DNA from 2 places in the Amycolatopsis speibonae genome. Region 2 is predicted to be linked to the other one. Evidence: riboswitches for the same ligand, from Rfam matches in the RefSeq annotation. Region 2 holds a riboswitch; the other holds the start of a gene.
The links. A riboswitch is a leader RNA that binds a small molecule or an ion and turns the genes downstream of it on or off. The one in region 2 is predicted to bind cobalamin.

Region 1: linked by a shared signal. The riboswitch ahead of metE (5-methyltetrahydropteroyltriglutamate--homocysteine S-methyltransferase) and the one ahead of ACFOSH_RS28745 (prenyltransferase/squalene oxidase repeat-containing protein) in region 2 are both predicted to bind cobalamin.

The regions. Positions count from the first base shown of each region.
Region 1 covers NZ_JBHRWK010000012.1:281,773-296,613, forward strand. Annotated here, with positions in the region: gene ACFOSH_RS07150 (ABC transporter ATP-binding protein) at 1-1,301, shown strand, start outside; gene ACFOSH_RS07155 (sugar isomerase domain-containing protein) at 1,532-2,260, opposite strand; gene ACFOSH_RS07160 (alpha/beta hydrolase) at 2,392-3,087, shown strand; gene ACFOSH_RS07165 (class I SAM-dependent methyltransferase) at 3,109-4,371, shown strand; gene ACFOSH_RS07170 (LCP family protein) at 4,499-5,662, shown strand; gene ACFOSH_RS07175 (GNAT family N-acetyltransferase) at 5,903-6,433, shown strand; gene ACFOSH_RS07180 (peroxiredoxin) at 6,420-6,884, opposite strand; partial or broken gene ACFOSH_RS07185 (putative bifunctional diguanylate cyclase/phosphodiesterase) at 6,902-8,718, opposite strand; gene ACFOSH_RS07190 (cytochrome P450) at 8,957-10,402, opposite strand; gene metE (5-methyltetrahydropteroyltriglutamate--homocysteine S-methyltransferase) at 10,540-12,813, opposite strand; cobalamin riboswitch at 12,916-13,136, opposite strand; gene ACFOSH_RS07200 (ribonucleotide-diphosphate reductase subunit beta) at 13,282-14,358, opposite strand; gene ACFOSH_RS07205 (ribonucleoside-diphosphate reductase subunit alpha) at 14,435-14,841, opposite strand, start outside.
Region 2 covers NZ_JBHRWK010000049.1:37,052-51,892, forward strand. Annotated here, with positions in the region: gene ACFOSH_RS28700 (TetR/AcrR family transcriptional regulator) at 1-378, opposite strand, end outside; gene ACFOSH_RS28705 (SRPBCC family protein) at 497-1,129, shown strand; gene ACFOSH_RS28710 (hypothetical protein) at 1,171-1,518, shown strand; gene ACFOSH_RS28715 (ECF transporter S component) at 1,523-2,356, opposite strand; gene ACFOSH_RS28720 (ABC transporter ATP-binding protein) at 2,353-3,948, opposite strand; gene ACFOSH_RS28725 (energy-coupling factor transporter transmembrane component T) at 3,945-5,072, opposite strand; gene ACFOSH_RS28730 (ABC transporter substrate-binding protein) at 5,072-6,004, opposite strand; gene ACFOSH_RS28735 (flagellar hook-length control protein FliK) at 6,001-6,579, opposite strand; gene ACFOSH_RS28740 (hypothetical protein) at 6,576-9,317, opposite strand; cobalamin riboswitch at 9,399-9,513, opposite strand; cobalamin riboswitch at 9,625-9,751, shown strand; gene ACFOSH_RS28745 (prenyltransferase/squalene oxidase repeat-containing protein) at 9,784-10,791, shown strand; gene ACFOSH_RS28750 (LLM class F420-dependent oxidoreductase) at 10,968-11,798, opposite strand; gene ACFOSH_RS28755 (helix-turn-helix transcriptional regulator) at 11,843-14,233, opposite strand; gene ACFOSH_RS28760 (QsdR family transcriptional regulator) at 14,282-14,841, opposite strand, start outside.

The sequences.
Region 1 (14,841 bases), on a different contig from region 2:
CGGTGTTCATCCTGCCGACGCGGCGGCTCGGGCGGCGGATGGCCGCGCTGCAGCGGGAGGCGGGCCAGCTCAACGCGTCGATGACCACACAGATGACCGAACGGTTCTCCGCGCCGGGCGCGACACTGGTGAAGCTGTTCGGCGACCCTGAGAAGGAAGCGGGCGACTTCGGCTCGCGGGCCGGGCGGGTGCGCGACATCGGCGTGCGGACGGCGATGCTGACGCGCTGGTTCCTGACCAGCCTGACCACGGTCTCCGCGCTCGCGCAGGCCCTGGTCTACGGGCTGGGCGGATACCTCGCGCTGACCGGGACGCTCGCGCCGGGCACCGTCGTGGCGCTGGCGCTGCTGCTGACCAGGCTGTACTCGCCGCTGACCGCGCTGGCGAACGTCCGGGTGGACGTGATGACCGCGCTGGTGTCGTTCGAGCGGGTCTTCGAGGTGCTCGACCTCAAGCCGATGATCGAAGAGAAGCCGGACCCGAGCCGCGTTCCCGAAGGCCCGGTTTCGGTGGAGTTCTCGGACGTCCGCTTCGGCTACCCCGCGGCGGACCGGTACTCGCTGGCGTCACTGGAGGACGTGTCCACTTTGGATCATCGCGGTGGTGAAGAGGTGTTGCACGGCATCAGCTTCCGGGCCGAACCCGGGCAGATGGTGGCGCTGGTCGGTTCTTCCGGCGCGGGCAAGTCGACGATCGCCTCGCTGCTGCCGCGCCTCTACGACGTCGACGCCGGGGCGGTCCGGCTGTCCGATGTGGATGTCCGGGAGCTGGGCTTCGCTTCGCTGCGGGAAACCGTCGGTGTGGTGACCCAGGACGGGCACCTCTTCCACGACACGATCCGGGCGAACCTCCAGTACGCGCGGGCCGGTGTCACCGACACCGAGATCTGGTCGGCACTCGATCGCGCCCGGCTGGCCGAGCTGATCCGGGACCTGCCGGACGGGCTGGAGACCGTGGTGGGGGAGCGGGGCTACCGGCTCTCCGGCGGGGAACGGCAGCGGCTGACCATCGCCAGGCTCCTGCTGGCGCAGCCGCGGGTCGTCATCCTCGACGAGGCGACCGCGCATCTGGACTCGCAGTCCGAGGCGGCCGTGGGCGAGGCGCTGACCGACGCGCTGGACGGGCGGACCGCGCTGGTCATCGCGCACCGGCTGTCCACGGTCCGGGCGGCGGACCAGATCCTGGTCATCGAGCACGGGGAGATCGTCGAGCGGGGAACGCACGAAGAACTCCTCACGCGGGAAGGGCGCTACGCGGAGCTGTACCTGACGCAGTTCTCGGAGGCGCCCGCAGCCGCCTGACCTGCTGTTTCGTGCTCGTGAGGGGTTAGGACGGTGAGAACCGTCCTCACCCCTCACGAGGCGGTACTTTCGCGTGACCGAGCGGACGAAACTTGTGATCAGACGGACGACACACGTGACTGGACGGACGACACCCGGCCACGGCCGAGTCGTCCCGTCTGATCACGCGTGCCGTCCCGCCAGTCACGCGAAACCGGCCCTGACGCGACTTGCCGCTCACGAGGAAGTGACTAGCGGAGAGCGGGGACCCGAGCGCCGTACTTGGCCAGCAGCGCGGCGTTGGCCTCGTCGCCACCGGCCACGTTGGAACTGCGCCACAGCGGGATGTCGACACCTTGCGCCGCACCGAGGTCCACGACCTCGGCGAGCACGAGGTTCCACAGGAACGCGTTGATCACTGTGGACAGTGGCGCGGTCCGCGGCGCGTCCGGCGGGTAGCTCGAGTCGCCGGGACGGACGTGGGAGTCGAGCACGATGCTCGCTTCTTCGATCAGCGTGGTCGCCGCGCGCTTCGGCGCCGCGGCCACGGACGCGGCCGAACTCACCGCGATGACCGAAGCCCCGCGCGCCCGCGCCCCGGCGGCCAGCTCGACCGGGTACGGGTTGACGCCCGAGGTCGAGAACACCACCAGCAGGTCGTCCGGCCCCGGCGCGCGTTCGGCCAGGACCTCTTCGGCGAGCCCGGAGCGGCGCTCGGTCTTGGTGCTGTGCTGCGCGCCGTGCAGCGGCAGCAGTTCGGGGTGATAGACCGGATACACGCAGGCGAGCCCGCCCGCGCGATAGAAGGTCTCGGCGACCGCTGCCAGCGAATGACCCGCTCCGGCGGTGAACACCAGGGCATCGGCCTGGATGACGCCCAGGATCAGCTCGGCCGACTTCCGGATCTGCTCCGCGTTACCCCGTTCGGCCTCCGCGAGCCGTTCGGCGACGTCTGCATAACGTTCGGTGGTGCTCACCACATCCGCCCTTCCGTCTGGAGATCAGCGACGAATGTATCGCGTGGACCAATGGCAGAAGTGGAATACATCGGGTCATGATCGAGGTTGACCCGATCGCTGCGGCCGGGGATTCGGAGACTGGAGGATCCAGGGTGAGCGAGGCTGATCCCGCTGTGCGGACTTGGCGAGTACGTGGCCAGGCGAAAGCCGTCGTGCTGGTACTGCACGGCGGCGCCGAGCACAGTCATGCCCGCGTGGCGCCGTGGCGGCTGGCGTACCAGCGGATGGTGCCGCTGGCGAAGGACGTCCATCGGGCGGGCCGGGAGCACGGGGTCGAGGTGCGGCTCCTGCGCAACCGGATCTACGGCTGGAACGACGACGGCGCCGACGCGCTGGCCGACACCCGCTGGGCGCTGGAACGCGTTCGCGAAGACCACCCGGGGCTGCCGGTGGTCCTCGTCGGCCATTCGATGGGCGGGCGGGTCGCGCTGCGCGTCGCCGACGATCCGGCTGTCGTCGGGGTCTGCGCCCTGGCACCGTGGACACCACCGGGTGAACCCATCGGTGCCGTCAGCGGCCGCGCCGTGCTCATCGCGCACGGGACCAAGGACCGGATGACCGATCCGGTGGCGTCACACGCTTTCGCGGAACGCGCCGAAAAGGTGACATCGCGGTCCGCGCGGTTTGAAATCGGTGGCGAAGGGCACGCGATGCTACGAAGGTCTCGCGTCTGGAACCGTCTCGTACGGGCTTTCACACTCGAGCTGATCGAAGCCGGGGGAATTGACGAAACGCTCAGCGCGGCCTGGGATCGGCCGAGCTCCGAGCGGCTGCGGATCCCGGTCTAGACCGGGTGGGAGGGAGCACCTATGTCCACGTCGAGCGTTGATCGGACGGCAGGTCCGGCCGGCCTGCCCGCCCCTGACGAAACCCGGTGGCCCGGATTGGCCACCCCGCCGCATTCCCCGTTCCGGGCCCGGATCGCCGAACAGCTGTTCCGGCAGGCGGTGCGCCCGCTGAACGTCCGCGTGCGCATGCCCGACGGCTCGCGGCTGGGCGCCGGCGGTCCGGAGGCGCCCGAGATGCGGCTCAACCGCCCCGCCGCCTTCTTCCACCGCCTCGGCGTGGACGCGAAGATCGGGTTCGGCGAGGCCTACATGGTCGGCGACTGGACGAGTGACGCGCTCGCCGAGGTGCTGACCCCGTTCGCGGAGCGGATGGCGACGCTCATCCCGCCACTGCTGCAACGGTTCCGCCGGTTCGTCGACCGCGGCCACCCCGCGGACGAGGAGAACACCATCGAGGGGTCGCGGGCGAACATCCATCGCCACTACGACCTGTCCAACGAACTGTTCGGTGCTTTCCTGGACCCGTCGATGATGTACTCGTCGGCGTTGTTCGGGCCGGACGACGACCTCACCACCGCCCAGCACCGCAAGATCGACAGCGTCCTCGACTACGCCGGGGTCCGCGAAGGCAGCACGGTGCTCGAGATCGGCACCGGCTGGGGCGAACTCTCGATCCGCGCCGCCGCGCGCGGGGCGCGGGTCACGTCGCTGACCATTTCCGAGGAGCAGGCGGCGCTGGCGACCGAACGCATCGCGGCGGCGGGCTTCGCCGACCGCGTCGACGTCCGGCTGTGCGACTACCGGGACTCCACCGGCGAGTACGACGCCGTCGTCAGCGTCGAGATGATCGAGGCCGTCGGCGAGTCCTACTGGCCGACGTTCTTCGAGACCATCGGGAAGCGGCTGAAGCCGGGCGGCAGGCTCGGGCTCCAGGCCATCACCATGGACCACGAACGCATGCTCGCCGCGGCCCGGTCGTACACCTGGGTGCACAAGTACATCTTCCCCGGCGGGCTCATCCCGTCGACCACCTCGGTCGAACAGGGGATGCTGGCGCACACCCGGCTGCACCTGCAGGGAGTGCGCGAGTTCGGCCAGGACTACGCCCGCACGCTGCAGTTGTGGCGGGAGAAGTTCACCCAGCGGTGGGACGAGATCACCGAACTGGGCTTCGACGACGTCTTCAAACGGATGTGGGAGTTCTACCTGGCGTACTCCGAAGCTGGCTTCCGTTCGGGGTATCTCAAGCTCCACCAGTTCGGCTTCGCCGAGAACGGGCGGTGAAAGCCACCCAACCGATGCGGGGTGCCGTACGTCCTTCACCTAGGGTCTGCGGTTGACTGGGCCCTACACGCGAAATCGGGACGGGTGATTCGGCATGACGTATGGAGGCGACGACCGAGGGCGACGGATGCCGCCACAGCGGCCGCCGTCCGGCCGCCCCCGGCGGCATCAGCCCGCGCAGATGATGCCTCTGCCGGGCAGGGGGAGCAGTCCGTACGACGAGCGTACGGCGCCCATGGGGCACGGAGGTGCCGAGCGGCCCGCCGGCCCGCCTCCGCGCCGTCCTGAGCCCCCTCCCGGCCGTCCGATGGACGGTGCGCGCCCGCCGCGGCGACGCAAGCGCTGGGGCTTCGGCAAGGTGCTGCTCACGCTGCTCACCGTGTTCGTGGTGTTCCTCGGCGGTGTGTGGGTGTACCTGGAGTTCTCGATCAACCGCGTCGACGCGCTGGCCGACTACTCCGGTCGTCCCGTCGCGGCCGAGGGCACCAACTGGCTGATCGTGGGCTCCGACAGCCGGGACGGGCTGACGCCCGAAGAGCAAGAGAGGCTGGTCACCGGTTCCGGCAACGAGGCCGGCGGCAAGCGGACCGACACCATCATGGTCGCGCACGTCCCGGACAACAGCACCAAGCCGACGCTGCTGAGCTTGCCCCGCGACTCGCAGGTGGCCATCCCGGGGCACGGCAAGAACAAGATCAACTCCGCGTTCGCGATCGGGGGCCCGACTCTGCTCGCGAAGACCGTCGAAGGGGCGACCGGCCTGCGGATCGACCACTACGCCGAGATCGGGTTCGGCGGCTTCGCCAAGATCGTGGACGCGATCGGCGGGGTCACCATGTGTGTCGACAAGCCGATGGAGGACACCATGACGGGGATCAAGATCCCCGCGGGCTGTCAGGACCTCCAGGGCCCGCAGGCGCTCGGGTTCGTCCGCATGCGGCACAGCGACGCGACCCCGCGTTCGGACCTCGACCGCGTCGCCAACCAGCGGAAGTTCATCGGCGCGCTGGTCAGCGAGATCGGCAGCCCCGGCACGCTGCTGAACCCGTTCTCGTTGTTCCCGCTGCTGTCGACCGCGCCCGACGCGCTGACGATGGACACGGGCGACCACGTGCACAACCTGGTGGGGCTCGCGCTGGCGATGCGCGGGATCTCGTCGGGTGGCGTCGTCACCACGACGGTGCCGGTGACCAACGGCTCGGCGGAGAACTGGGACAAGACGAAGTCGAAGCTGCTTTTCGACGCGCTGAAGAACGACACCGAGATCCCGGACAGCGCGATCCTGTCCTGATCCGGACTCACGACCACCCGGACTGACTGATGTGACTGCTGGTGCGTGTGGGGCGATCGTAGAGTCCGTGAAGGCCTCCTTGCCTACCTTCAGGGTAGGCAAGGAGGCCTTCACCGACCGCGGGTCTGGGATCAAGCACCCAGAATCCAGCAGATACCGAAGACAACGTCGGCTCTAGCCCCTCACGAGTCTCCCCGAAAACCGGAGGCGCTCAGAGCGACGGCGAGGCACCATGGGCCGATGGAAGCGCCCGCCGAAACCCTCGCCGACGACGTCGTCGTGCTGCGCCGCTGGAAGCCGGAGCAGCTCGAAACCCTTGCCGCCGTCGCAGGAGGATCCGCTGAGCACCTCGGCGCCTGGATGATCTGGGCCACTGACGGCTACGGCCACCAGGAGGCCGCCGGCTTCCTGGAGCACACCACGAAGAACTGGGCCGAAGGCAACACCTACGACTTCGCGATCTTCGCCGAGGACGAGGTCGTCGGCGGCACGGGCATGATCGTCCATCCGGACCGGATCGAGATCGGCTACTGGCTCAGCCGCCACCACACGGGCCGCGGCCTGGTGACGCGGGCCGCCAGGTTGCTGGCGGACGAGGCTTTCCGGCTCGGTGCGCCGGAGGTCGAGATCCGGCACGACAAGAACAACGTCGCGAGCGGTGCGGTGCCCGCGCGGCTGGGGTTCACGATGACCGGCGACGAGGCCGCCGCACCGCCGCTCGCCCCGGCCTGCGCGGGCGTCAACCGGATCTGGCGGCTCAAGCGTCCTTAGTCTTGCGCTCGCGCAAGGCCGCGAGCGCCTTGTCGGCGTGCACGGTGAACTTCAGTTCGCTCTTGATCACTTCGAGCACCTTGCGGTCGGTGTCGATGACGAACGTGTGCCGCTTGGCGTGCAAAGGGCTGAATTTGCGCCAGACGCCGAACTGCTTGGCCACCACACCGTCCACATCGGACAGCAGTGGGTAGTCGAAGCCGTGTTTGGCGGAGAATTCCTGCTGTTTGGCGACGGCGTCCGGGCTGATGCCGACGCGGTGCGCGCCTGCTTCGGCGAACTCCGCGGCCAGGTCACGGAAATGGCAGCTTTCCGCGGTGCAGCCGCTGGTCATGGCGGCGGGGTAGAAGAACAGCACGACCGGGCCGGACGAGAGGAAGTCCGACAGTGTGCGTTCTTCGCCCTTGTCGTCGGGCAGGGTGAAGTCCGGGGCGATGTCACCTTGGTCCATGGACGGATCCTGCCACGTCAGTGGGCGTGCCGTTCGATGAGCTCGTCGACCTCGTCCCCGGTCGCGGAATCGGTGACGAACGAGCCGCGCGCGGCGAGCACGCCGTACCGCTTCAGCCGCTCGGCCTGTTCGTGGCTGTGGACGCCTTCCGCGCCGATGCGCAGTTTCAGTTCCTTGGCCCTGGCGACCAGCTGGCACAGGTGGCGGACGTCGGCCTCGTTCTCGCCGTCGGCCAGCGCGTCGACCACCGCGCCGGACAGGATCACGTGCCGGACCGGCAGCCGGTGCTGCGGGATCAGCTCCAGATCGGCCGAACCGGAGATGGTCAGCACCAGCTGTGCGCCCAGATCGGCCAGTACGGCGAAGGAGTCCAGCACCTCGCCGCGCGGGTCGAGCACGGATTCGCGATCGGTGCACAGCCGCAGCGCCTGCGCGGGCAAGCTGTACCGGTCGAGCTGTTCCTTGACCATCAGCACCAGATCGGGGTCGATGGCCAGCCGCTTCGGCAGCCGCACACAGACGTCCGGGGCCGCCTCGCCGAACCGGTTCCGCCAGCGCGCGGTGGCGGCGAGCGATTCCGCCAGCAGCCACCGGCCGAGCGGGATGGTCATGCCGGTGGTCTGCGCCAGCGGATAGAACTCGTCGGAGTCCAGTTCGCCCTTCTCCGGGTGGGTCCAGCGCAGCCCCGCGTTCACCGGGCCAGCTGGTCCGGGTTCGCGAGCTTCACCGTCGGCTGGTAGATCAGCGAGAACTCGCCGTTCTCCAGCGCGCCCGCGATGACCGCGCCGAGCTGGTAGCGGCCGCGGTCACGCGCGTCGAGTTCCGGGTCGAACAGCATCCACTGCGCCTTGCCCGCCTCCTTGGCGCGGTGCAGGGCGATCTCCGCTGCCCGGAGCAGATCTTCCGGTCCGCCGTCGGTGACCGGGCGGACGACGATGCCGGCGCTCGCGCTGACCCCGATGCCGTGCCCGCCGAGGTAGATCGGCTCGACCAGCTCCTCCAGGGCCTGCTCGACCAGCGCGATCACCTGGGGCGGGGTGAACTCGCCGCGCAACAGGACGGCGAACCCGTCGCCGGACAGCCTGGCGACGGAACCGTTGTGCCTGCCGGTGAACACGGACTTGAGCTTGTTCGCGACCCCGCGCAGCACCTGGTCGCCGACACCGGCGCCGAGACCGTCGTTGATCACCTTGAAGCCGTCGACGTCGAGGTAGACGAGCGCGACCTGCTCGGTGCCGGAGCCGGCCAGCGCGGTTTCCAGCGCGTTGCCGAACGCGGTGGAGTTCGGGAGGCCGGTCAGCGCGTCGTGCACGTTCTGGTGCAGCAGTCGTTCCTGCAGCAGGTGGATCTCGTTGGCGTCGGCGACCATCAGCACCGGATAGGTCGAGCCGGGCCGGTCACCGGGAAGGTCGGTGAGGGTCACGTCGACCCAGATCGTGCCTTCCTCACTGTGGTCGAGCAGCAGGCGTTCCTGCTGGGTCGGCTGGCCGAGCGCCCTGAGCTGGGACAGCCCGTTCCGCAGCCGGGCGACGTCGTGGTCGGCGGAGCCGAGTTCGGGGATGTTCCGTCCGCGCAGCGCCGACGGGCGGCAACCGAGGAGTTTGCCGAGCGCGGTGTTCGCCTCGACGATCTCGCCGTCGGAGTCGGCGAGCGCGATCCCGATGGGGGAGGCGGAATAGAGCTTGGAGAAGCGATCCCGGGCAGGCTCGTGGTCGGGTTCGGTCCGGACGGCGTCCTGGGCGACGCCGAGCAGGAACTCTTCGAGTTGCTCCTGGGGAAGCGATACTCCTTTAGTGTCAGCGAGCGTCGCGGCCCATCTCCGAGCGACGTCCACCAACCCTGGCGCGGAACCAGGTTCGGGCACACTTCACCTCTTCATGCGCGGTTTATGGCCAGCTCAGACCGGGTGTCCGAGCCCACGGACCCACATTAGGTATGAGCCGACCGGGTGTAGTGCCACGGCATCACGCGCGATCCGGGGTGTCTACCGGCTGAAAGGGTGATCACCACTACACGAGTGGTGACCGGAAGTTACCAAGAGTACTCGAAAGTGGTTGTCCGCTGACCGGGCGTCAGCGTGCCGTCAACCGGATCGGCAGGCCGTCCGCGGGAACGGGCAACGAGACGTAGTCCCAGCGCGCGGTGTAGTCCTCCGGGACCGACCATCGATAGGCCCGCAGCATCTCGTACAGCAGCGCTTTCACTTCGAACGTCCCGAAATGCAGGCCGATGCACTTGTGCGCGCCGCCGCCGAACGGCATCCACGCGTAGCGGTGCGACTTGTCCTCGCGGCGTTCCTCGCCGAAGCGGTCCGGGTCGAAACGCATCGGGTCGGTCCAGTGCTCCGGCGAGAAATGGTTGACGGTGGGCGAAACCCCGACCAGTGTCCCTTCGGGAATGAAATGCCCGAGAACCTCGGTGTCCTTCACGGTTTTCCGGGCCAGTGAAGGTACCGGGGCCACCAGGCGCAGGGATTCCTTGATCACCAGGTCCAAGGTCTTCAGGTTCTCCAGCGCCTCGATGTCCGGTACGTCGTCGCCGAGCGCGAGGGACTCCTGCCGCGCGCGTTCCTGCCACTCGGGGTTCTTGGCGAGGTGGTAGACGGCGGCTGCGCTGGTGATGGTCGACGTGTCGTGCGCCGCCATCATCAGGAAGATCATGTGGTTGACGACGTCGGCGTCGGTGAAGCGGTCGCCGTCTTCGGTGGTGGCATGGCACAAGGCGGTGAAGAGGTCGTCGCCGTCGCTCGCCCGTTTCGCGGGCAGATTCGCCGAAAAGTAGCGTTCGAGGACCTTGCGGCCGTGCAGACCCGCCGCCCAGCGGCCGCCGGGAACGGGGAAGCGCACGATGGCCGTGCCCGCGCGCACGGAGTTCACGAACGCGCGATTGACCGCGACCGCGTCGTCGCCGGAACGCATGCCCATGAACACGCGCGTCGCGACGTCGAGCGTGAGTTGCTTGAGGGACCAGTAGATCCGCGGGTTCGGGCGGTCCGCCCACGTGGCGATGCCGTCGCGCAGGGCCGGTCCCATCTGGTCGACGTAGCCGGTGAGCCGCTGCCGGGTGAACGCCGCCTGCATGATCCGGCGGTGCAGATGGTGCTCGCCGAAATCGAGCAGCATCAGGCCGCGGTCGAAGAACCGCTCGATGAAGAACTTCCAGCCCTCCTGGGAGAAGGCCTTGTCCTTGTTCACCAACGCGATCTGCGTGGCCTCCGGGCCGGAGAGGGCGACGATGCGGCGGCCGAACGCGCCCATCCATGACACCGGGCCGTAGGTTTCGTGGCGTTTGAGGCCGAACTCGACGCCGAAGCGCATGAAGTCCAGCGCGTGCCCGATGACCGGCGGGCCTTCGTCGCCGAGGACGGGTTTGAGGCCCGGCGGGGCGGGCGCGAGTTCGCGGACCGGCCAGGTCGCGCCGAGCCAGCGCTGGTCGACCGAACGCGGCAGAGGGATCGAGGTGAGCGGCGGAACCCGCTCGCGCAGTGCCCCGGTGACCTTTTCGACGGCGTTCGCCATGGTGACCATCTCCCCGTTGAGACCGGTTACCGCTCCACCATCGCACCCTTATTGACGTCCTGACAATACCTGGGGAGAAGTCCGTGAAGGCCTCCTTCCCTACTCTCAGAGTAGGGAAGGAGGCCTTCACGGAACGGTCAGCCCAGTTCGGCGCGGACCGCGTTCGCGGCCGCGACCAGGTTCCGCAGGGCGGGCTCGACCTCGGCGTAGCCGCGGGTCTTCAGACCGCAGTCCGGGTTGACCCAGATCCGCTCGGCGGGCACCGCGCCGACGGCGGTCCGCAGCAGCCCGCTGACCTCGTCGACGTCGGGGACACGCGGCGAGTGGATGTCGTACACGCCAGGCCCGACGCCTCGGCCGAAGCCCGCCGCGCCCAGGTCGGTGACGACCTCCATCTTCGACCGTGCGGCTTCGATGCTGGTGACGTCGGCGTCGAGCGCGTCGATCGCCTTGACCACCTCACCGAACTCCGAGTAGCACATGTGCGTGTGGATCTGCGTCGCGTCGTCGATCCCTGACGTCGCCAGCCGGAACGACGAAACCGCCCACGCGAAGTAGGCCTCGTGGGCCGCCGCGCGCAGGGGAAGCAACTCCCGCAGCGCCGGCTCGTCCACCTGGATGACGCGGATGCCCGCCTCCTGCAGGTCGTGCACCTCGTCGCGGATGGCCAGCGCCACCTGACGGGCGGTCTCGCCCAGCGGCTGGTCGTCGCGGACGAACGACCACGCCAGGATCGTCACCGGCCCGGTCAGCATCCCCTTGACCGGCTTCGTGGTCAGGCTCTGCGCGTAGCGCGCCCACTCGACGGTCATCGGCTCCGGGCGCGAGACGTCGCCGTACAGGATCGGCGGCCGCACGCACCGCGAGCCATAGGACTGCACCCAGCCGAAGTCGGTGGCGGCGAACCCGGCCAGCCGCTCGGCGAAGTACTGCACCATGTCGTTGCGTTCGGGCTCGCCGTGCACCAGCACGTCGAGGCCGAGGTCCTCCTGCAACCGGATGACGTGCTCGATCTCCGCCTTCATCGCGGCCTCGTAGCCCGCGTCGTCCAGCGAACCCGCCTTGTGCGCGGCCCGTGCTTTGCGGACCTCGGTGGTCTGCGGGAACGAGCCGATCGTCGTGCTCGGCAACGGCGGCAGCCCCAGTGCGTCCTGCTGCGCCACCGCGCGCCGGGCGTAAGGGGAGCGGACGGTGTCCTCCGGCCGCAACGCCTCCAGCCGGGCCCGCACTCCGGCGTCGGCCAGGTCGGCTGCCGTGGCACGGTCCGTGGCCGCGGTGCGGGCGGCGGAAAGGTCGACGCTCTCTTCGGTCAGCGCGCGGCCGAGCAGGACGACCTCGTCGACCTTCTGCTTGGCGAAGGCGAGCCAGCCCTTGAGACGCGGGTGGAGCCCATCCTCCCGCTCGACGTCGTAGGGCACGTGCAGCAGCGAGCACGATGTCGAGACGCTGACCGATTTCGCGGTGCCGAGCAGCGTCGCCGCCCGGCTGAGCGCGCGGGTCGGGTCGGTGCGCCAGACATTGCGCCCGTCCACGACCCCGGCCAGGACCTCCTTGTCGCGCAAGGCCGGCTCGGCCGCCACGGCGTCCGCAAAGGACTCATCGGTGACGAGGTCGACGGCGAGCGCGTCGATCGGGGAGCGGGCCAGCACGCCCAGACCGCGACCGAGGCCGCCGAAGTACCCGGCGACCAGGATCTTCGGCCGCGTCGTCTCCTTCGCGAGCCGGTGGTAGGCGCGGATGAGCGCGTTGAGCTCCTGCTCCGTGCGGTCCGCGGCGAAGGCGGGTTCGTCGAACTGGACCCACTCGACGCCTTCGTCATGCAGGCGCCTCAGCAGTTCGACGTAGCCGTCGAGGAGGTTGTCGAGCAGATCCAGTGGGCGAAAGCCCTCCGGGGCGCTCTCGGCCGCCTTCGCGAGCAGCAGGAACGTCACCGGGCCCACCAGCACGGGCCGCGTCTCGACGCCGATCGCGCGGGCTTCGCGGTACTCGTCGAGCGGCTTGGTGCCGGTGAGCGAGAACGTCGTGTCCGGGCCGAGTTCGGGGACGATGTAGTGGTAGTTCGTGTCGAACCACTTCGTCATCTCCATCGCCGGAGCGTCCTGCACTCCGCGCGCGGCGGCGAAGTAGGCGTCGAGTGGCGAAAGACCGAGAGTCGTGAAGCGCTCCGGCAGCGCCCCGAACAGCTCGGTGGTGTCGAGCACCTGGTCGTAATGGGAGAACGTGTTGGATGGGACAGAGTCCAGCCCGGCGTCCTTGAGCTCCCGCCAGGTCCGCGTACGCAGCGCGCGGCCGGTGTCCAGCAGTTCGGCCTCGGCTATCTTGCCCGCCCAGTAGCGTTCGAGTGAACGCTTGAGTTCCCTGTCCGGTCCGATCCGGGGATAGCCCAGCACTGTCGTGCCGATTTCGGTCACAGCTCTCTCCTCGCGAGCTTGTCGTCAGAGCCCGGAGCCGCGCACAGGAGTGACCGCCGTTCGGTCGTGCCCATCCCACGAGGCCCGGACTCACGTACGCCGTCGGCGCACGTACCACGGGCAGGTCTTCGGACTCGTGGGCGACTCGCTCGCTCCTACCGGCCGTCGCTTCCCGGGTGCCATACCCAGTGCTTTACCGTGTCTCGCACGGTGACGGCTTTCGTTCCCACATACCGCTGCGGGGCAGTCCCGGATTCACACCGGGTTCCCTGTTACCTCGACCGGCCTGGGAGGCCGGTCGAACCAGTAGCACCTTGCAGCGTACTCAGGCCCGCTAGTGGCCCGCTGGACCTGTGACGAACCGGACGGCACGCGTGATCAGAGACGGGACACGCGTGTCTGGAGACGGAACACGCCGGGCGGAAGTCCGCCCGGCGTGTTCCGTGTTCGATCACGTGAGTTCGGGGATCAGTCCCAGTCGAGGGCACCGCCGGACTGGTACTCGATGACGCGGGTCTCGAAGAAGTTCTTCTCCTTCTTGAGGTCCATCGCCTCCGACATCCACGGGAACGGGTTCTCCGTCTCGCCGAAGATCGGCTGGAGACCGATCTGCTGCGCGCGACGGTCGGTGATGAAGTGCATGTACTGCTCGATCAGTTCGGCCGACAGCCCGAGCATGCCGCGCGGCATGGTGTCGCGGGCGTAGGCGACCTCGAGCTCGCACGCGTCGGTCAGCATGCCGCGGATCTCGGCCTGGAACTCTTCGGTCCACAGGTGCGGGTTCTCGATCTTGATCTGGTTGATGCAGTCGATGCCGAAGTTCAGGTGGATCGACTCGTCGCGCAGGATGTACTGGTACTGCTCGGCGATGCCGATCATCTTGTTCCGGCGGCCGAGCGAGAGGATCTGCGCGAAGCCGGTGTAGAACCACATGCCCTCGAAGATCACGTAGAACGCGACCAGGTCACGCAGGAAGTTCTGGTCGGCCTCGGGGGTGCCGGTCTCGAAGTCCGGGTTCTCCAGGTTCTGCGTGTACTTGAGCGCCCACGCGTCCTTCTCCGAGATGGAGGGGACCTCGCGGTACATGTTGAACAGCTCGCCCTCGACCAGGCCGAGGCTCTCGCAGATGTACTGGAAGGTGTGCGTGTGCACGGCCTCCTCGAACGCCTGGCGCAGCAGGTACTGGCGGCATTCGGGGTTGGTGATCTGGCGGTACACCGCGAGCACGATGTTGTTGGCCACCAGCGATTCCGCGGTGGCGAAGAAGCCGAGGTTGCGCTTGAGCATGGTGCGCTCGTCCTCGGTGAGGCCGTCGGCCGACTTCCACAGCGCGATGTCGGCCTGCATGGCGACCTCGGTCGGCATCCAGTGGTTGTTGCAGCCGGCGAGGTACTTCTCCCACGCCCAGGTGTACTTCATCGGCAGCAGCTGGTTGACGTCGGCGCGGGCGTTGATCATCCGCTTGTCGTCGACGTTGATGCGGGCGGCGCCGACTTCGATCTCGCCGAGGCCGGTGGCGTCGGTGGAAGCGTCAAAGGTGGTCATACAGAGGCTCACTTCACGAGTGGGGTCGTGAGTGGCGATTCGGGTTCCAACCCGAATCGCCACTCACGAGGATGTCTTACTGGCAGGCTTCGCAGTCAGGGTCGTCGATCCGGCAGGCGGCGCCGTCGGTGGCGACGAAGTCGACGTCCGAGACCTGCGGGATCTCCTTCGGCTCCGGCTTGGCGGCCGGTGCCGGGGCGGTCACCGGCACGGCCGGGACCGCGGCGGCGGGCGACGGCGAAACCGCGGCGGAAGCCGCAGGGGCGGGCGAAGCGGCGGGCGCCGGAGCGGCGGACTTCGGCGAAGCTGGAGTAGCGGGGGCCGGGGTGGCCGAGACCGCGTTCAGCTTGCCGTCGGTGCCGCGCAGGGTGCTCTTCTCCACGTGCGTCGCGGACCGCGCCCGCAGGTAGTACGTGGTCTTGAGGCCCTTGTGCCAGGCGTAGCGGTACAGCTCGTCGAGCTTGCGGCCGCTGGGCGCCGCGA
Region 2 (14,841 bases):
GTTCGAGATCTTCGTGGTGTCACCGGGCGCGCGGTATCCGGGGATCGGCGTGCCGTAGACGAACAGGTAGCGCTGCGGGTCCGCCAGCGCCCACTCCCTGATGGCGTGGGCGACTTCGGCCAGGCCGCCTGATCCGGCGGCTTGGACGGCGTCGGCGAGGCTCCGGTAGGCGTCGCGGACGAGGTCCGTGATCAGGTCGTCGCGACTGGGGAAGTACCGGTACAGCGCGGGACCGCTCATGCCCACGTGTTTGGCGATCGCGTTGAGGGACAACGCGGACACGCCCGTCGTGGCCAGCTGTTCCCACGCGTACCGCTTGATCTCCCCGCACACCTGAGCCCGGTAGCGCTCACGCGAGGTCTTCCCGTCCGTGTCCATCAGCGCTCCTCCCTGGCCGTTCAGTTAGAGGCTATCACTTTCCCTATTGACACTCACCTCATTGTGGTTATAGCTTATAACTATCGCACCAAGCACTAACAACCCGAGGAGCCGGACCATGACGGACACCAAGCCCCGCCGCCGCACCGCCGCCCGCGCCGCCGCGCTCGCCCTCCCGCTGGCCCTCGGCCTGCTGGGCGGCGCCGTGACACCCGCGCAGGCCGCCACCACCGCGTCCCCCGCCCCGCTGTCCTGCCAGGGCAAGACCATCGACACGAAGGCCCCGATCCACTACCGGACCGAGACCCTGATCAACGCTCCCCTGAGCAAGATCTGGCGGCTGCAGACCGACGTCGAGCGCTGGCCGTCCTGGCAGGAGCCGGTGCTGACCAACCAGCGCCTGGATTGGGGCCCGCTCCACAAGAACTCGCGCTTCCGGTGGACCACCCCGGTGCCTGCCACGGCCACGACCCCCGCCACCACGCTGTCGATCACCTCGACCGTCCACCAGATCCAGCGCGGCAAGTGCATCCGCTGGAGCGGCCCCGCGATCGGCGAGGGCCTCCGGATCGACAACGGGATCCACGTCTGGAACTTCACCGAGGTCAAGGGCGGCGTGCTCGTCCGTACCGAGGAGAACTGGTCCGGCGCCCAGGTCGAGGCCGACGTGCCGACCTCGACCCAGTTCCTCGGCATGGGCCTCGAAGCCTGGCTGAAGGACCTCAAGACCACCGCCGAAGCCCACTGCTGATCCCCACAGCTGACCACACCCGAAACTTTCAGGAGGAAACGATGTCCACCCAGACGCTCGATCGTGAGACCACCGTCCGCCGCGCCCCGCGCTCCGTCATCATCTCGGCCTGGGCCGTCCCGATCATGGTCCTCGGCCAGTTCGCGATGCTCGCCGTCGTCCCGGTCGCCTTCGTCCTGATCGGCACCCTGCGTGACGCCAGGCTCAAGGCGCTCAGATGGGGCGCGGTCGCTCTCACCGCGGCCTACGCCACGCCCTTGGCACTCTGGGCGATCGGCCCCGAACGCGCGCAGAGCCTTTCGAAGGACATGCATCCCGTGTTCGCCGCGATCATCGTCGCCGTGGGAGTCGCGTTCGCGGTCGCGTACCACGTGCGCACACGCAAGTAGAGGACTAGACGCGGGGCGTGCCGTCGGTGAACGAGGGGATCACGCCGTAGGACGCCTTCCGCGAAGCGCGGCGCAACGTCGCGAGCACGGCGGGCCCCAGCACCAGGATCGCCACCGTGTTGGTGATCGCGCGCCCCGTGTCCCAGCCCGCCGTCGAGGTCAGCAGCGTGAAGACGGCGAACCGGTGCAGGTTCTCCAGCAGCGGGGCGCCGGGAACGTAGGAGATGTGCCCGTCGTGGTACGGCACCTCGGCGTCGGTGATGAACGGCCAGAACCACAGGTTCATCAGGAACCCGAACACGTACGCGACGAAGATCCCGTAGCCCACCAGCATCGCGATCTCGGCCTTGCCGGTGACTCGGCGCGGCAGCAGTCCCGCGCCCATCCCGATCCAGGCCGAGCACATCATCTGGAACGGCAGCCACGGTCCCACCCCGGCGGTCAGCAGCGCCGAAGCGAACAGCGACGTACAGCCCAGCACGAAACCGAAGCCGGGCCCGAGCACCCGCCCGGCCAGCACCAGCAGGAAGAACACGGTCTCGATCCCCGCGGTCCCCGCGCCGAGCGGGCGCATCGCGGCATTGACCGCCGAGAGGACGCCGAGCATCGCGAGGGCCTTGGAGTCCATGCCCCCTTCGGACATCTCGGCCAGCACGATGACGATCAGGATCGGCAGGATCCCGATGAACACGAACGGCGCGTCCGGGCCGTGCTGCATCGACTGCGGTTCGACGCGGACCAGGAGCGGCCAGATGAACATCATCAGCCCCGCCAGGGACGCGAGGCCGAGCACCGTCGCCGAACGCGCGCCCAGCCGGACAGCCGGCGCCGTGGTCACCGGACCTCCTGCGGCAGCGCCGAGCGGACGTCGTCGACGGTGAGCCACGGTTCGCCGAGGATCTTGGCGACCTGGGTGGCGAACGCCGGGGAGCCGCCGAGCACCTCACCGGTCGGGCCGTCGGAGACGACCTCCCCCTCCGCCATAACGAGCACGCGGTGCGCGATCGTCGCGACGAACTCGACGTCGTGGGTGGCCACGACGACCGCCCTGCCCTCGGCCGTCAGCGCCGCGATCATCTGTGCCAGCGCGGCCTTCGCGGTGTAGTCGAGGCCGCGGGTCGGTTCGTCCAGCAGCATGATCCGCGGCGCGGCCGACAACTGCACCGCGAGCACGAGCGCGAGCCGCTGACCCTCCGAGAGGTCACGCGGATGCGACGCGGAATCGATCCCCGGAGCGAGCCTGTCGAGCAGTCCTCGGCAGTAACCCGGCTGGGCGCCCGATTCCGTGTCGGCGGCCTCGCATTCCGCCGCGACGGTCTGCAGGTACAGCAGGTCGCTCGCGGTCTGCGGCACCATGCCGACGAGTTTCCGCGCCGCGGCGCTGCCCAGTGTCTTCGGATCCTTGCCATCGACGGTGACCTTGCCACCTTGCCGGGGGCCGGATCCCTGCACCGCCCACAGCAGCGACGACTTGCCGGAACCGTTGCGCCCCATCATCGCCAGCACCTCGCCGGCGCGCAGGGTCAGGTCGACCTCCCGCACCGCGACCTTCGGCCCGTACCGCACGACGACCCCGGACGCGGTCAGCAGTTCCTCGCCCGTGGTCGTTTCCCGCGCGAGCGGGGCCCCCAGCGTCAGCGACGAAGCGCGCCGCCGGGCGTCCCGGACCGTCATCGGCAGCGGATCCCAGCCGGCCAGCCGTCCCAAGTGGACGATCGGCGGTGCGATGGGCATGTCCTTCAGGACTTCCGGCGGGGTTCCGTCGATCACTACCCCGGTGCCCGGGACGAAGATCATCCGGTCGGCGAACGGGATCACGCGTTCCATCCGGTGCTCGGCCATCAGCACCGTCGTGCCGAGGTCCTCCACCAGCCTGGCCAGCGTCGCCAGCACCTCCTCGGCCGCGGTCGGGTCCAGCGCCGACGTCGGTTCGTCCAGCACGAGCACCTTGGGATGAGTGGTCAGCACCGAGCCGATCGCCACCCGCTGCTGCTGCCCGCCGGACAACGTCCGCAACGCGCGCCTGCGCAGTTCCGCGATGCCGAGGAGGTCGAGGGTCTCCTCCACTCGGCGGCGCATCACCTGCGGGTTCAGGCCGAGTTGCTCCATGCCGTACGCGAGTTCGTCCTCGACGGTGTCGGTGACGAAGCCCGCCAGCGGGTCCTGGCCGACGACGCCGACCAGATGCGCGAACTCGCGCGGGGGCCGGGACCGCGTCGTGACGCCGTCGACGGAGACCGTCCCTTCGAGGTGACCGCCGGTGAAATGCGGGACGAGGCCGTTGATCGTGCCGAGCAGCGTCGACTTGCCCGCGCCGGTCTGGCCCGCGAACAGCACGAGTTCGCCCTCACCGATGGACAGCGTCACCTCGGCCAGCACCGGTTCGGAGCGGCCGTGGTAGGTGAAGGAGACCTGATTCAGTTCGATCATGCGTGCACTTCTTCTTCGTGCGCTGCTTCTTCGAGCGCGGCGTACGGAGGTTCGGGGACCGGGGTCAGGAAGGCGGGCAGCACGCCGATCAGCACCCCGAGCAACGGCCCCCACGACAACGACGGCCAGGACAGGGTGATCAGCGAAGGGTTCATGTTCATCGGATTCACCTCCGACGTCACGAACAGGACGGCCGCGACGGCGATCCCGCTCGCGGCGACGACGATCTCCGGCAGCTGCCAGCGGTCCGGCCGGTAGCGCGTGCGCTGGACCCGCTTGCCCGCCGTCCAGAACCCGACCAGCCCGACCACGAGTCCCACGGAAAGCACCGGTGCGGCGAGATATCTGGGTGTCGAACCGTCCAAAGTGGCGTAGACACCGACGCAGACCCCGATCAGGCCGACGATCATCAGCGTTCCCGTGATCAGCCGGGCCCGCGCCTCGACCAGTCCCGCGCGGCCGTAACCACGGGAGTCCATGGACGCGGCGAGCTGCAGCGAACGGGAAAGCGCGTCCTCCAGCACCGGGATGAGGACGGTGTGCAGAGCCTGCACCTTCTTCTTGCCCGAGCCGCCGCGCAGCTTGCGGGCGCGCCGGACCCGCAGCACGCTTTCGGCCAGCTGCGGGAACACCGACAGCGCGACGATCACCGCGGTGCCCACCTCGTACAGCGCCGGCGGCATCGCCTTGAGCAGCCGTTTCGGGTTCGCCAGCGCGTTGGCCGCGCCGAGGCAGATCACCATCGCCGCCAGCCGCATCCCGTCGTAAAGCCCGCCCAGCAACGATTCCGCGGAAACGTCGCCGAAGAGCCGGATACCCGCCGCCCATTCCGGCAGCGGGATTTCGGGCAGCCTCAAGAGGATCGTCGAGCCCTCGGCACCACCGAAGACGACGCGGAAGAACACGCGGATCGCGACGATGAACGCGCCGAGGTACAGGTAGAGCCGGAAAGCCAGCGCCCAGGGCGCTTCACTGCGCCGGGCCACGACGACGTAACCCGCGACGGCCACGATGGTCAGCAACAGCCACGGGTTCGTCGTCCGGGTCGCCGCGACGGCGAGCCCCAGCGCCCACACCCACCACGCGGCCGGATGCAGGTCGCGCGGCAGGAAGTAGGACGTCATCAAGCTCCTTGTGCGCGTTTGCGTCTGCGTGCCACCAGGAATCCTGCCACGCACAACGCCAGGACCGCGCCACCGGCCGCCCAGGGCGCCCAATCACTCGAGCCGGACTCGCGTTCGATCACCGCGTTGACGTCCTCGGCGTTCTCGCCGCCGGTGAACGCGACGTTCATCGACGGGTCCTTCGCCTGTGGCCTCGCCGAAGCGCTCGGACGCGGCTTGGGCGGCGGCAACGCTCCGGAACTCGCCCCCGCGACCGGCGCCTCTCCGGCTTGAGCCTCTTCCGTCGGCTGAGGACTGTCGCCGGCCTGCTGTCCGCTTCCCGCCTGCGGTTGCTGCTGCCGCTCGTTGGGATCGTCGGTGACCGGCTTGGCCTCCTCGCGCGGCACGCAGGGCTGGCCCTCGGTGCCCGGCCGGACGGCGGAGACCCGCGGCACCGGGTTGGTCTGGGCGGTGGCGTTCAGGGAGAACGACCAGCCCTCGAAACCGCCGGGGATGAAGTCACGGTTCTTGATGCCCCACTGGCTGTAGTCCCACGCGCAGTTGTTCGAGGCGTGCCAGTAGGACCAGTAGGCCTGCGCCGGGGGCGTGTCGAAGCACAGCTCCCGGTAGTTCCCGCGGCCGGTGACCGGGACGTTCTCAGCCGCTGAAGGGCGGTTCTCGACCCGGCAGATGAACGACTCGCCCCACCGCTGCACCCCGGCGATCTGGAAACCGGCGCCCTTGAGCGCGTCCAGTCCGGTGCCGCGGGTGGCCTGGGGATTGCAGCGCACGATGGTCGTGCCGCCGAGCTTCTGGAAGTCGACGACGACGGTCACCCCGGTGGCGTCCTTGCAGAACCCCGGATATCCCTTGCTCTGGTCGACCGCGTGCGCGGACGGCGCCGTGGCGGCGATCAGGAAGATCGCCGCCACCACGCCGAGGAGCCTCCTCACGGGATGGCCGGGTTCCTCGGCGTGACACCGGGAACCGGGTTGGTCGAGGCCGACTTGTTCAGCGAGAACGACCAGCCTTCGAACCCGCCGGGCACGACGGTGCGGTTGAGCGCTCCGAAGCTGCTGTAGGTCCAGGTGGTACCGGAACCGTCGGCGTGCCAGTAACCCCAGTACGCGCCGGCGGGCGGGGTGTTGACGCACGGCTCCTTGTAGCTCGGGTTGCTCGACAGCGGGATGGTCTCCGTCGCGGCCGGACGGCCTTCCAGGCGGCAGACGAAACCGAGGCCCCAGCGGGCGGTTCCGGCGACCGCGATCCCCGCGTCCTGCAGCGCCTTGATCCCCGTGCGGGCGGTACCCGGGCTCGCGTTGGGCGAGCAGCGGGTGATCGTCGGCGCCGCGGTCCCGCCGTTGCCGTCCAGTTCCTGGAAGTCGACGACGACGGTCGTCCCGGTGAGCGCGTCGCTTCCGGCGCAGATCCCGGCGTAGCCCTTGGTGGGATCGACCGCGTTCGCGGGTGCGGCGGAAAGCCCGATCAGTCCGATGAGGACGGACGTGACGGTGAGCAGTTTTCTCATGGTGTTGCCCCCTTTGACTTGATGGAACGGCGAAGCAGGAGAACGAGCACGATCGCGGCGGCCAGCAGGATCCCGGCCAGGCCGACGAGTCCCCAGAGCACCCACGCGGGCCGGGTGGACTGGGCGGCGGCAGCTTGCACCTGTGCGCCGGAGACGGCGTCGGCGGCGTTCGCCTCGGTGAGCGGGAGCCGGATCGCGGGCGAAAGCGGCGAGTCCGCGGCGGTGAGCCAGGAGCGGCCCGCGACCCCTTGCGCGGCGGCCAGGCTCGTCGGGAAATCGGTCTTCCCGTCGCTCGCCGCGACAGCTCCCTTGGCAAGACCACCGTCGGGCTGGACCAGTTTGCCCAGCGACCGCGCGGTTCCGCTCGCGTCGAGGCCGGCGGTCTGCCGCGCGACGGCGACGGCGGCGCTGAGCACGACGTCCGGCTCGCCCCCCTCACCGGTCACCATGCCCTCGCCGGTCGGCCGGACGCCGAGCGCGCCCACCGCCGAGACGAAGGCCGACACGCGCCGCTCGGTCCAGCCGTCGGGCCGCTTGGTCGACGGCGCGGCGTCGGTGTGCGACCGGACGGCCAGCGCGGTGACCGCGGCGGCCGTCGCGGCGAGGTCGCCGGAGCCGCACTCCGCGGTGTCCAGGTGCTTCGGGAAGGTTCCGTCGGCGCACTGGCGCGAGAGGAGCAGTTCGACGGCGGGGCCAGGGTCGGCGGCGGTGGCGAGCACCGCCCAGGCGTGCCGCTCGACGGTCTCGTCGGCGTCGGCGAAGGCCCCGACGTCGGTGAACTTTCCGTCCACGCCACGCAGCTTGACCAGGTCGGCGCGCAACTGCCCGGCGATGTCCGCTTTGGCGAACTCGGCGACGAGCACGAGTTTCGCGAGCGGTCCGGCGTAGGAGGCCCCGCTCTGCTCGTACGGCGCGCCGTGGGCGTAGGCCTGCACGGCTTCCGGCGTGAGCAGGAACTTCGACGCCCGGGCGACCGTGTCCGGCTGCTCGTCCAGCGCCCGCAAGGCCAGCACGAGATCGGCTGTCGCGTCGTAGTCGACGTAGGTCTTGCCGTCCTCGGTGACCTCGACGTGGTCGCCGCCGACGAGCCGGTTCGTCAGGTACGCGCCGAGCCGGGAAGCCGCGTTGGCCGTGTCCGGGATCGCGACCGGGGTGGCGATCGCGGTCGGCGGCGGGACACGGGCGCCGGTCGACGCCCTCGGCGTGACGGTCTTCTTGGGTTTCGGCGTCACGGTCTTCGGTGCGGGGGTCTTCGGCGCGGGCTTGCCCGGCTCGGGCTTGACCGCGGGCGGGGTGCTCGTGACGGTGACCGTGCTGGGCGCGGGCGGGCTGGTCGCCGGGGACGAGGACGTGCCCGGCGTCGGCGTCACCGACGTCGTCGTGGTGGTCGTGGTCGTCGTTGTGGTCGTCGTCGTTGTTGTTGTGGTGGTGGTGCTGCTGGTCGGCGCCGGGTCGCTCGTGGTCGAGGTCGGTGTGCCGGTGGTCGTACTCGGTTCGGACGACGTCGAGGTCGGTGTTTCCGAGGCGCTGCTCGTCGGCGGCAGGCCGCCGCCCTTCGCGAGCGTGTAGAAGCCGACCTGTGACAACCCGAGCGAAGCCTGGGCGCTCGCGCGGATCCAGGTGTCGAGCCCGCTGATGCCCGAAGCGCGAGCGGCCTCGTAGGAAGCCGGGTTGTAGGCGATCGCGCCGAGGTCGCCCGCGAGTTTGTTGCCGGAGTCGGCCGCGGCGTTCGCCTGCGCGGCTTTGAGGAACCGCACGCCCTTGTCCACCGCCGCGTCCGCGCCGCCCGCGTCGGCCAGTCCCTGGAGGATCATGCCGGTGCTGTTGGTGTTCGGCGCTTCGGTGCCGACGCCGCCGCCCCAGCCGCCGCCTGGGGTCTGGTTCCCCTTGAGCCAAGCGACGGTCTTGGCGATCGGGGCGTCGAGACCGGCCGCGCCCGCCTTCTTCGCGGCCAGCATCGCCGAGAGGGCCAGACCGGTGGCGTCGCCGTCGGACGGGGAGAGGTCGAGCGGTTTGCCCTCGTCGCAGGTCGAGACCTTGTGGCCGTCCGGGGTGACGTGGTCGCCGGTCTCCTTCGTCGGGATGTAGGCGAAGAAGACGCGGAAGTAGCCCTCGGAACACTGCTGGGTCAGCAGCTTGTCGATCGCGAGCTGGTCGTTCTCACCGGTCGCGGCGAGGCCGATGACGCCGAGGGCCTGGCCGAACATGTTCGCGTTGTTGCTCACCGAACCGGCGAGGTCGGGATCCTTCGAGTAGTCGCTGACCCGGCCCTTGTCCGGGCCCTTGCGCATGATCGCGCCCTGGGTCTCGGCGACCATGTCGTAGCCGTCGAAGTTCCGGGGGTTCCGGCCGGAGACCTGCGCGGCGACCAGGGTCTTGGCCGCGGCACCGCCGACGATGACCTTGTCGTACCCGGCACCGGGGGCGAGACCGTCCCAGGTGAAGTAGTCGGTGGCGTGGCCTTGGTCGTCGAGGAACTTCGCGATCGGCTCGGCCTTCGCACCGTCACCCGACGCGTACATCGAGAACAGCACGTCGATCATCAGGCCGTGGTCGGGCAGTTCGCCGCCGTTGGGGTTCTCGAGCGTGCCGTCCGGCTTCAGCTTCGTCGCGAGCCAGCGGGAGTTCGACTTCGCCGCGCCGGGGTCGTTCGCGGCCGTCGCCGTTCCGGTGAGCAGCGCGGCGACCACGCCGACGCTGACGGCGAACGCCGATGCGGCCAGGTACCCGCGGCGCATGGCTCCTCCTTGCGGCATGACGGAGGACAGGCGCGGGACGCCGCAGTCACCCCTGTTTATCGCGACAGTGGTCCGGACTTCTGGTTGGTTCATCCGCCCGTGCGGTACCCCGGCTCGCCCTGGTGAAGGGCCCACGGTTGCGCGACAGCGCCGGATTTCGACCGGCTTCCCCGTCACGGGCGGCGGTGTTGAAGTTGTCGAGCCCGCCGAGGTTAACACCCGATTACCTGCGGCAGGCACCGCTGACCAGGTCGGTTGCCAGGATCACATCGTCACTCGCGCCCGGCGGTACCCCGGCGCCGGTCCGGGATGAGATTCTTCGGGTCGTCCGATTCAGCGCGGTCGTGGGGGAAGTCCGGTGAGAGTCCGGCGCTGTCCCGCAACGGTATGCCCTCCAGGCGAGCCCGGTCACCCACGTCGCGCGGTGTCACCGACTCCTGTCGAGGAAATGCGGGAAAGGGTTCTCATGAGACGTTTGGTCCTCACTGTCGCCATGCTGTGCGGCATCGGGCTGGTCGCCGCCCCCGTGGCGAACGCGGCCACCCACAACAAGGCGGACGCCGCCGCGGGCTGGCTCGCCAGGCAGCTGACCGACGGGGAAAGGTTCGAGGCCGACTTCGGCGGCCAGAAGTTCCCCGACCAGGGCCTGACGATCGACGCGATCTTCGCGTTCGCCGCCGCCGGGGTGTCGGACACGAACGCGGGCAAGGCGATCACCTGGCTGGCGAAGCCGGAGATCACCACCGGCTACGTCGGCGGCGGCACCGAGGCCTACGCGGGCGCGCACGCCAAGCTGCTGCTCGCCGCGCAGATCCGGGGCAAGAACCCGGCGTCGTTCGGCGGCGTCGACCTCAAGGCGGGACTGCTCTCGCTGCTCACACCGTCCGGCCGGTTCTCCGACCGGTCCGAATACGGCGACTACTCCAACGCCTTCTCGCAGTCGCTCGCGCTGCTGGCGCTGGACCGCACCCCCGCCGGCGCCCCCGCGGCGGCCGTGACGTTCCTCGCGGGCACCCAGTGCGCGGACGGCGGCTTCCCGCTGAACTTCGGCGAAGCGACCTGCGCGAGCGACGTCGACTCGACCGCGATGGTCGTGCAGGCCTTGCGCGCCACCGGTGACGCGGTGAACGCCGGCGAGGGCACCTCCTGGCTGGTCACCAAGCAGCACGCGAACGGCGGCTTCGGCGTCGGCACAAACGCTCCGAACGCCAACAGCACCGGCCTCGCCGCCGAAGCGCTGGCAGGCCACCGTCCCGCCGCCGCGGTCAAGGCGCGGGAATTCCTCCGGTCGCTGCAGACCGGCTGCACCGGTGCCGAAGCGGACCGCGGCGCGATCGCCTACGACGCCACCGGCCTCAACCCGGCGACCGCCTCGCGCGCGACCGCGCAGGCGATCCTCGGCCTGGCCAGGATTCCGCTGAGCGACCTGCACGGCGGTGGCCGTCCGCAGGCCCCGGTGCTCGCCTGCCCGTGACGTCACCTCGTGAGTGGTACGGACGGTTCTAACCGTCGTTACCACTCACGAGGTCCTGGGCCCCCTTCATTGCGCCTAACGCTGTGAAGGCCTCCTTCCCTACCTTCAGGGTAGGCAAGGAGGCCTTCACGGACCGAACCTGCGATCGACCGCAGACGCCACTCACGAGGCTGTTGTCAGGCGCGCAACGGCTCGATGGTCTTCGCCAGTTCGTCCAGGCGCTCCAAGGTCTCCGCCTCGGGCAGCGTCGGCAGGATGAGGGAGACCTCGTCGACCCCGGCATCGGCGAGGCGTCGCAGCAGGTCGGGGTCCGCCGGAGCGCCGAACACGCTGATCCGGACGTCTTCGCGGCCTTGGTCGGCGAGCCAGGACCGGACGCGGCGCAGTTCCTCGGGCGGCGTCACGAAATGCGGAAGCCAGCCGTCGGCGTGCTCGGCGAGCCGTTTGAGCCCGGCGGGGCCCTGACCGGCGACGTAGATCGGCGGATGCGGTTTCCGCACCGGCTTCGGCCACGCGTAGACCGGGTCGAAGTCGATGTGCTTGCCGTGGAACTCCGCCTCGTCCTCGGTCCAGATCTCCTTGAGCGCCTGGAGTTGCTCGGTCAACAGCGCGCCACGGGTCCGCGGGTCGACGCCGTGGTTGCGCATCTCCTCGATGTTCCAGCCCGCCCCGACGCCGAAGATCACCCGTCCGTCGGAGAGCAGGTCGAGGCTGGCGATCTCCTTGGCCGTGTAGAACAGGTCGCGCTGGATCATCAGGGCGACCGCGGTGCCCAGCCGGAGATTCGAGGTGACCGTCGCGGCGGCGGTCAGCGCGATGAACGGGTCGAGGTTGCGCAGCGCGCCTCGCGGCAGCTCACCGGCGGGGTACGGGGTCTCCCTGCTGACCGGGATATGGGAGTGTTCGGGCAGGTAGAGGGAGTCGAAGCCCTTCTCCTCCAACGCCGCTCCCAGCACGTGCGGCCGGATTCCCTCGTCGGTCACTGACGTCGCGATACCGAAGTCCATGATCAGCACGACCCCGTCGGCCCGCCGGTTATTCCCGGAGGCCTTCACTCACCGGCCGCGACGCGGCGGGCGAGTTCGACACGTGACCGAACGCCCAGCGCGGTGAAGATGTTCCGCAGGTGGTGATCCACCGTCCGATGACTGATCACCAGCCGCCGCGCGATCTCCTTGTTCGTCTCCCCCGACGCCACCAGCCTCGTGATGGCGTCCTGCTGCGGGGTGAGCCCGGCCAGCGACCGGTGCGGCACGTCGACGGTCTCGCCGGTCGCCCGCAGCCCGGCGCGGGCACGTTCGGCGAACCGGGTCGCGCCGACGTTTTCGAAGCCGCGCAAGGCATCCCGGAACTGTTCACGCGCGTCCCGCGTCCGTCGGTGCCGTCGCAGGAGGGTGGCGTAGGCGAACCGCGTCCTGGCGAGCTCCCCCGCGCCGCCCGCCCGCCGGTGTGCCTCGATGGCCAGCCGGAAACGCCGTTCCGCCACCGCCGGATCCGGCGCGGTCAGCGCGTGGCAGCGGTGGCTCAGTGCGAGCCAGCAGGGCTCCGCACCGGCCAGGGTCCAGCGGTCGAACACCGCCAGCGCGGCCCGCGCGCGTTCGGGCCGCCCGGAACAGACCGCCGCCTCGACGAGCTGCGGGGTGGCCAGCACGCGGATCACCGGCTGGTCGCCGGAAACACCGGAAGCGAGATCTTCGAGCCTGCTCAGCGCGTCGTCGGGCCGGTCTTCGGCCAGGTCCAGACAGGCGTTCGCCCACGCCGCGACCGCGGCGGGCCTGCCGAGACCGCGTTCGGCGATGCCTTCGGCCGCCTCGTCCAGTTCCGGTACGCGGTCGCCGAGGAGCGCGGAGGCCAGCCCCAGCAACGTCAGGTGCTCCAGCCGCAGGTTTCGGGGCGCTCGCAAACCTTCGCGGGACGCCGCTCGCGCACACGGGATCCGGTCGAGCGCGATGGCCGAGAGCGACAGGTAGACCAACGCCCAGGGCAGTTCCGCGTGCCGTTCGCCGGGTCGCGCGCGGCTCACGGCCGCGGCCGCGTACTCGTGCGCCCGTTCCGCCTGCCCGCGGGCGAAGGCCGCTTCGGCGGCCCAGACGGCTCCGGCGACGTCGCCGTCGGCCATCCCCTTGTCGACGGCGTCCTTCAGCGGAGCGACGGCGTCGTCGTGACGTCCGGCGTAGACCGAGGTCAAGCCGCGGAAATGCGCGAAGGCCAGGTCGTCCCCGGCGGGGACCGTCCGCGCCAGGACCCGGTAGCCGTGCAAGTCGCCGCCGAGCCGCCGCGCCTCGCCGGCCAGCAGGAGCGCGGCGGCCGGATCGGGCAGCAGTTCCGCCGCCGTGCCGAGTTCGTGGGTGGCGACGGCGGGATCACCGTCGCGCAGCTCGATCTCCCCGTGCAGCAACGCCACCGCGCCCGGTTCGGCGTCGACCCTGGACAGCAGCAGCCGAGCCCACCCCGGTCTGCCCGCCTGCCAGGCCGCGTCCGCCGCGGCCAGCTGCCGGGTCGCCCGCACGGACGGGTCGGCGGTCAGGGCGGCGGCGCGTTCGAGCTGCCGCGCGGCGGCCGCGTGATCCACCGCCGGTGCGGTGGCGAGAGCGTCGGAGAGGGGCGCGGACGGGGCGGCGGCCGCCATCGCGCGATGCCAGAGAGCGTCGGGCCCTTCCTCGACGGAAGCCAGGCGCGCGTGCGCCGCCCGGCGGTCCGCCGGTGACGCCGCCGCGTACCACGTCGCCTTCCTCGCGGAAAAGTCCATACAGGCGGCGAGAAACCGGAGGCGGTCGTCGAAGCGCATCGCGTCCAGCTCGGCCGCGTAGCGGGGCAGGCGCTCCTGGAGGATCGGTGACACCGGCTCCCGCCCTGCCGCCTGCGCCGGGGTCAGGGAAGCCGCAAGCGCGATCAGATCGGCCGGATTCCCCTCGCCCAGTTCGACCAGCTGCGGGCGTATCCCGGCGGGCACCCCGCGATCGCGCAGCACCAGATCGGCGGCGGAATCGGTCAACGGCGTCAGCTCGACGGAATCGAACTCGTCGGACCCGGATCGCGACGCGAGCACCATCCCGACCGGGACCCCGGCCAGTCGCCGGGCCGCGAAACCCAGTGCCGCCAACGATTCCGGATCGACCCACTGCGCGTCGTCGACCCAGCAGACCGTCGGCGCCGAGACGCTGCCGAGCCGATCCCACGCCTCCGCGCCGCCGGAGACCGGCCCGCCGAACATCTGATGCAGCGCGCCATAGGGCAGCGCGCGCTCGGCCCGCAGGCCACGGACACCGACGAGGCGGACGTCGTCCGTGGCACCCAGAGCGGTGAACAGCGCGGTGAGCAGGGCTGATTTGCCGAGACCTTCCGTGCCGCGGACGAACACGGCGCGCCCGGCGATCGACCGCAGCCCGCCGAAGAGGTCGTCCCTGCCCCGCAGCGGGTGCACGGCGTCCCGGACAGGCATCGGCGCCTCCTCGAAATCCCTTTCGATGAAACACCAGGCGGAAGTGTTTCACAAGCTCTTGCTCGGTACGCGTCCTTCCACGAGTGCCCCGAGCAGCGTCGACGCCGCGTCGAGATCCGGCGTCCGGGAGGCGAGGACGTCCGAGTACAGGAACGCCTCCCCCAAGCGGACGATCGCGTAACAGAGGCTGTCCAGGCCGACCGCGGGCGCGAAACCGCCGGCGTCGACGTCGCGGCGCAGCAACTCGACGTGCGCCGCGATCACCCTCGGCTGGACACGTCCGTCCGGGTCGGTGAGCAGCCGGATCGCGAGCACCGGTTCGTCGTCGAGGAAGCGGCGGAACCCGGCGCTCGCCGCGAGGACGGACCGGTACTCGCGCATGATCGCGAGACAGCGCAGTTCACCGGCCGCGTTGCGCACCGTGTCGCCCTCATCGCGCTCCCAGGTGCGCGCGGCGGCCGTCAGGGTGCGCTCGGACAGGTAGTAGAGGGCATCACCGAGCAGGTCTTCCCGGTTTCCGACGCGGCGGAACAGGGTGCTGCGCGAAATGCCCAGGTCCTGGGCGAAGGCGGACGTGTCGACGCGGACGCCGCGTTCGATCCACCGCG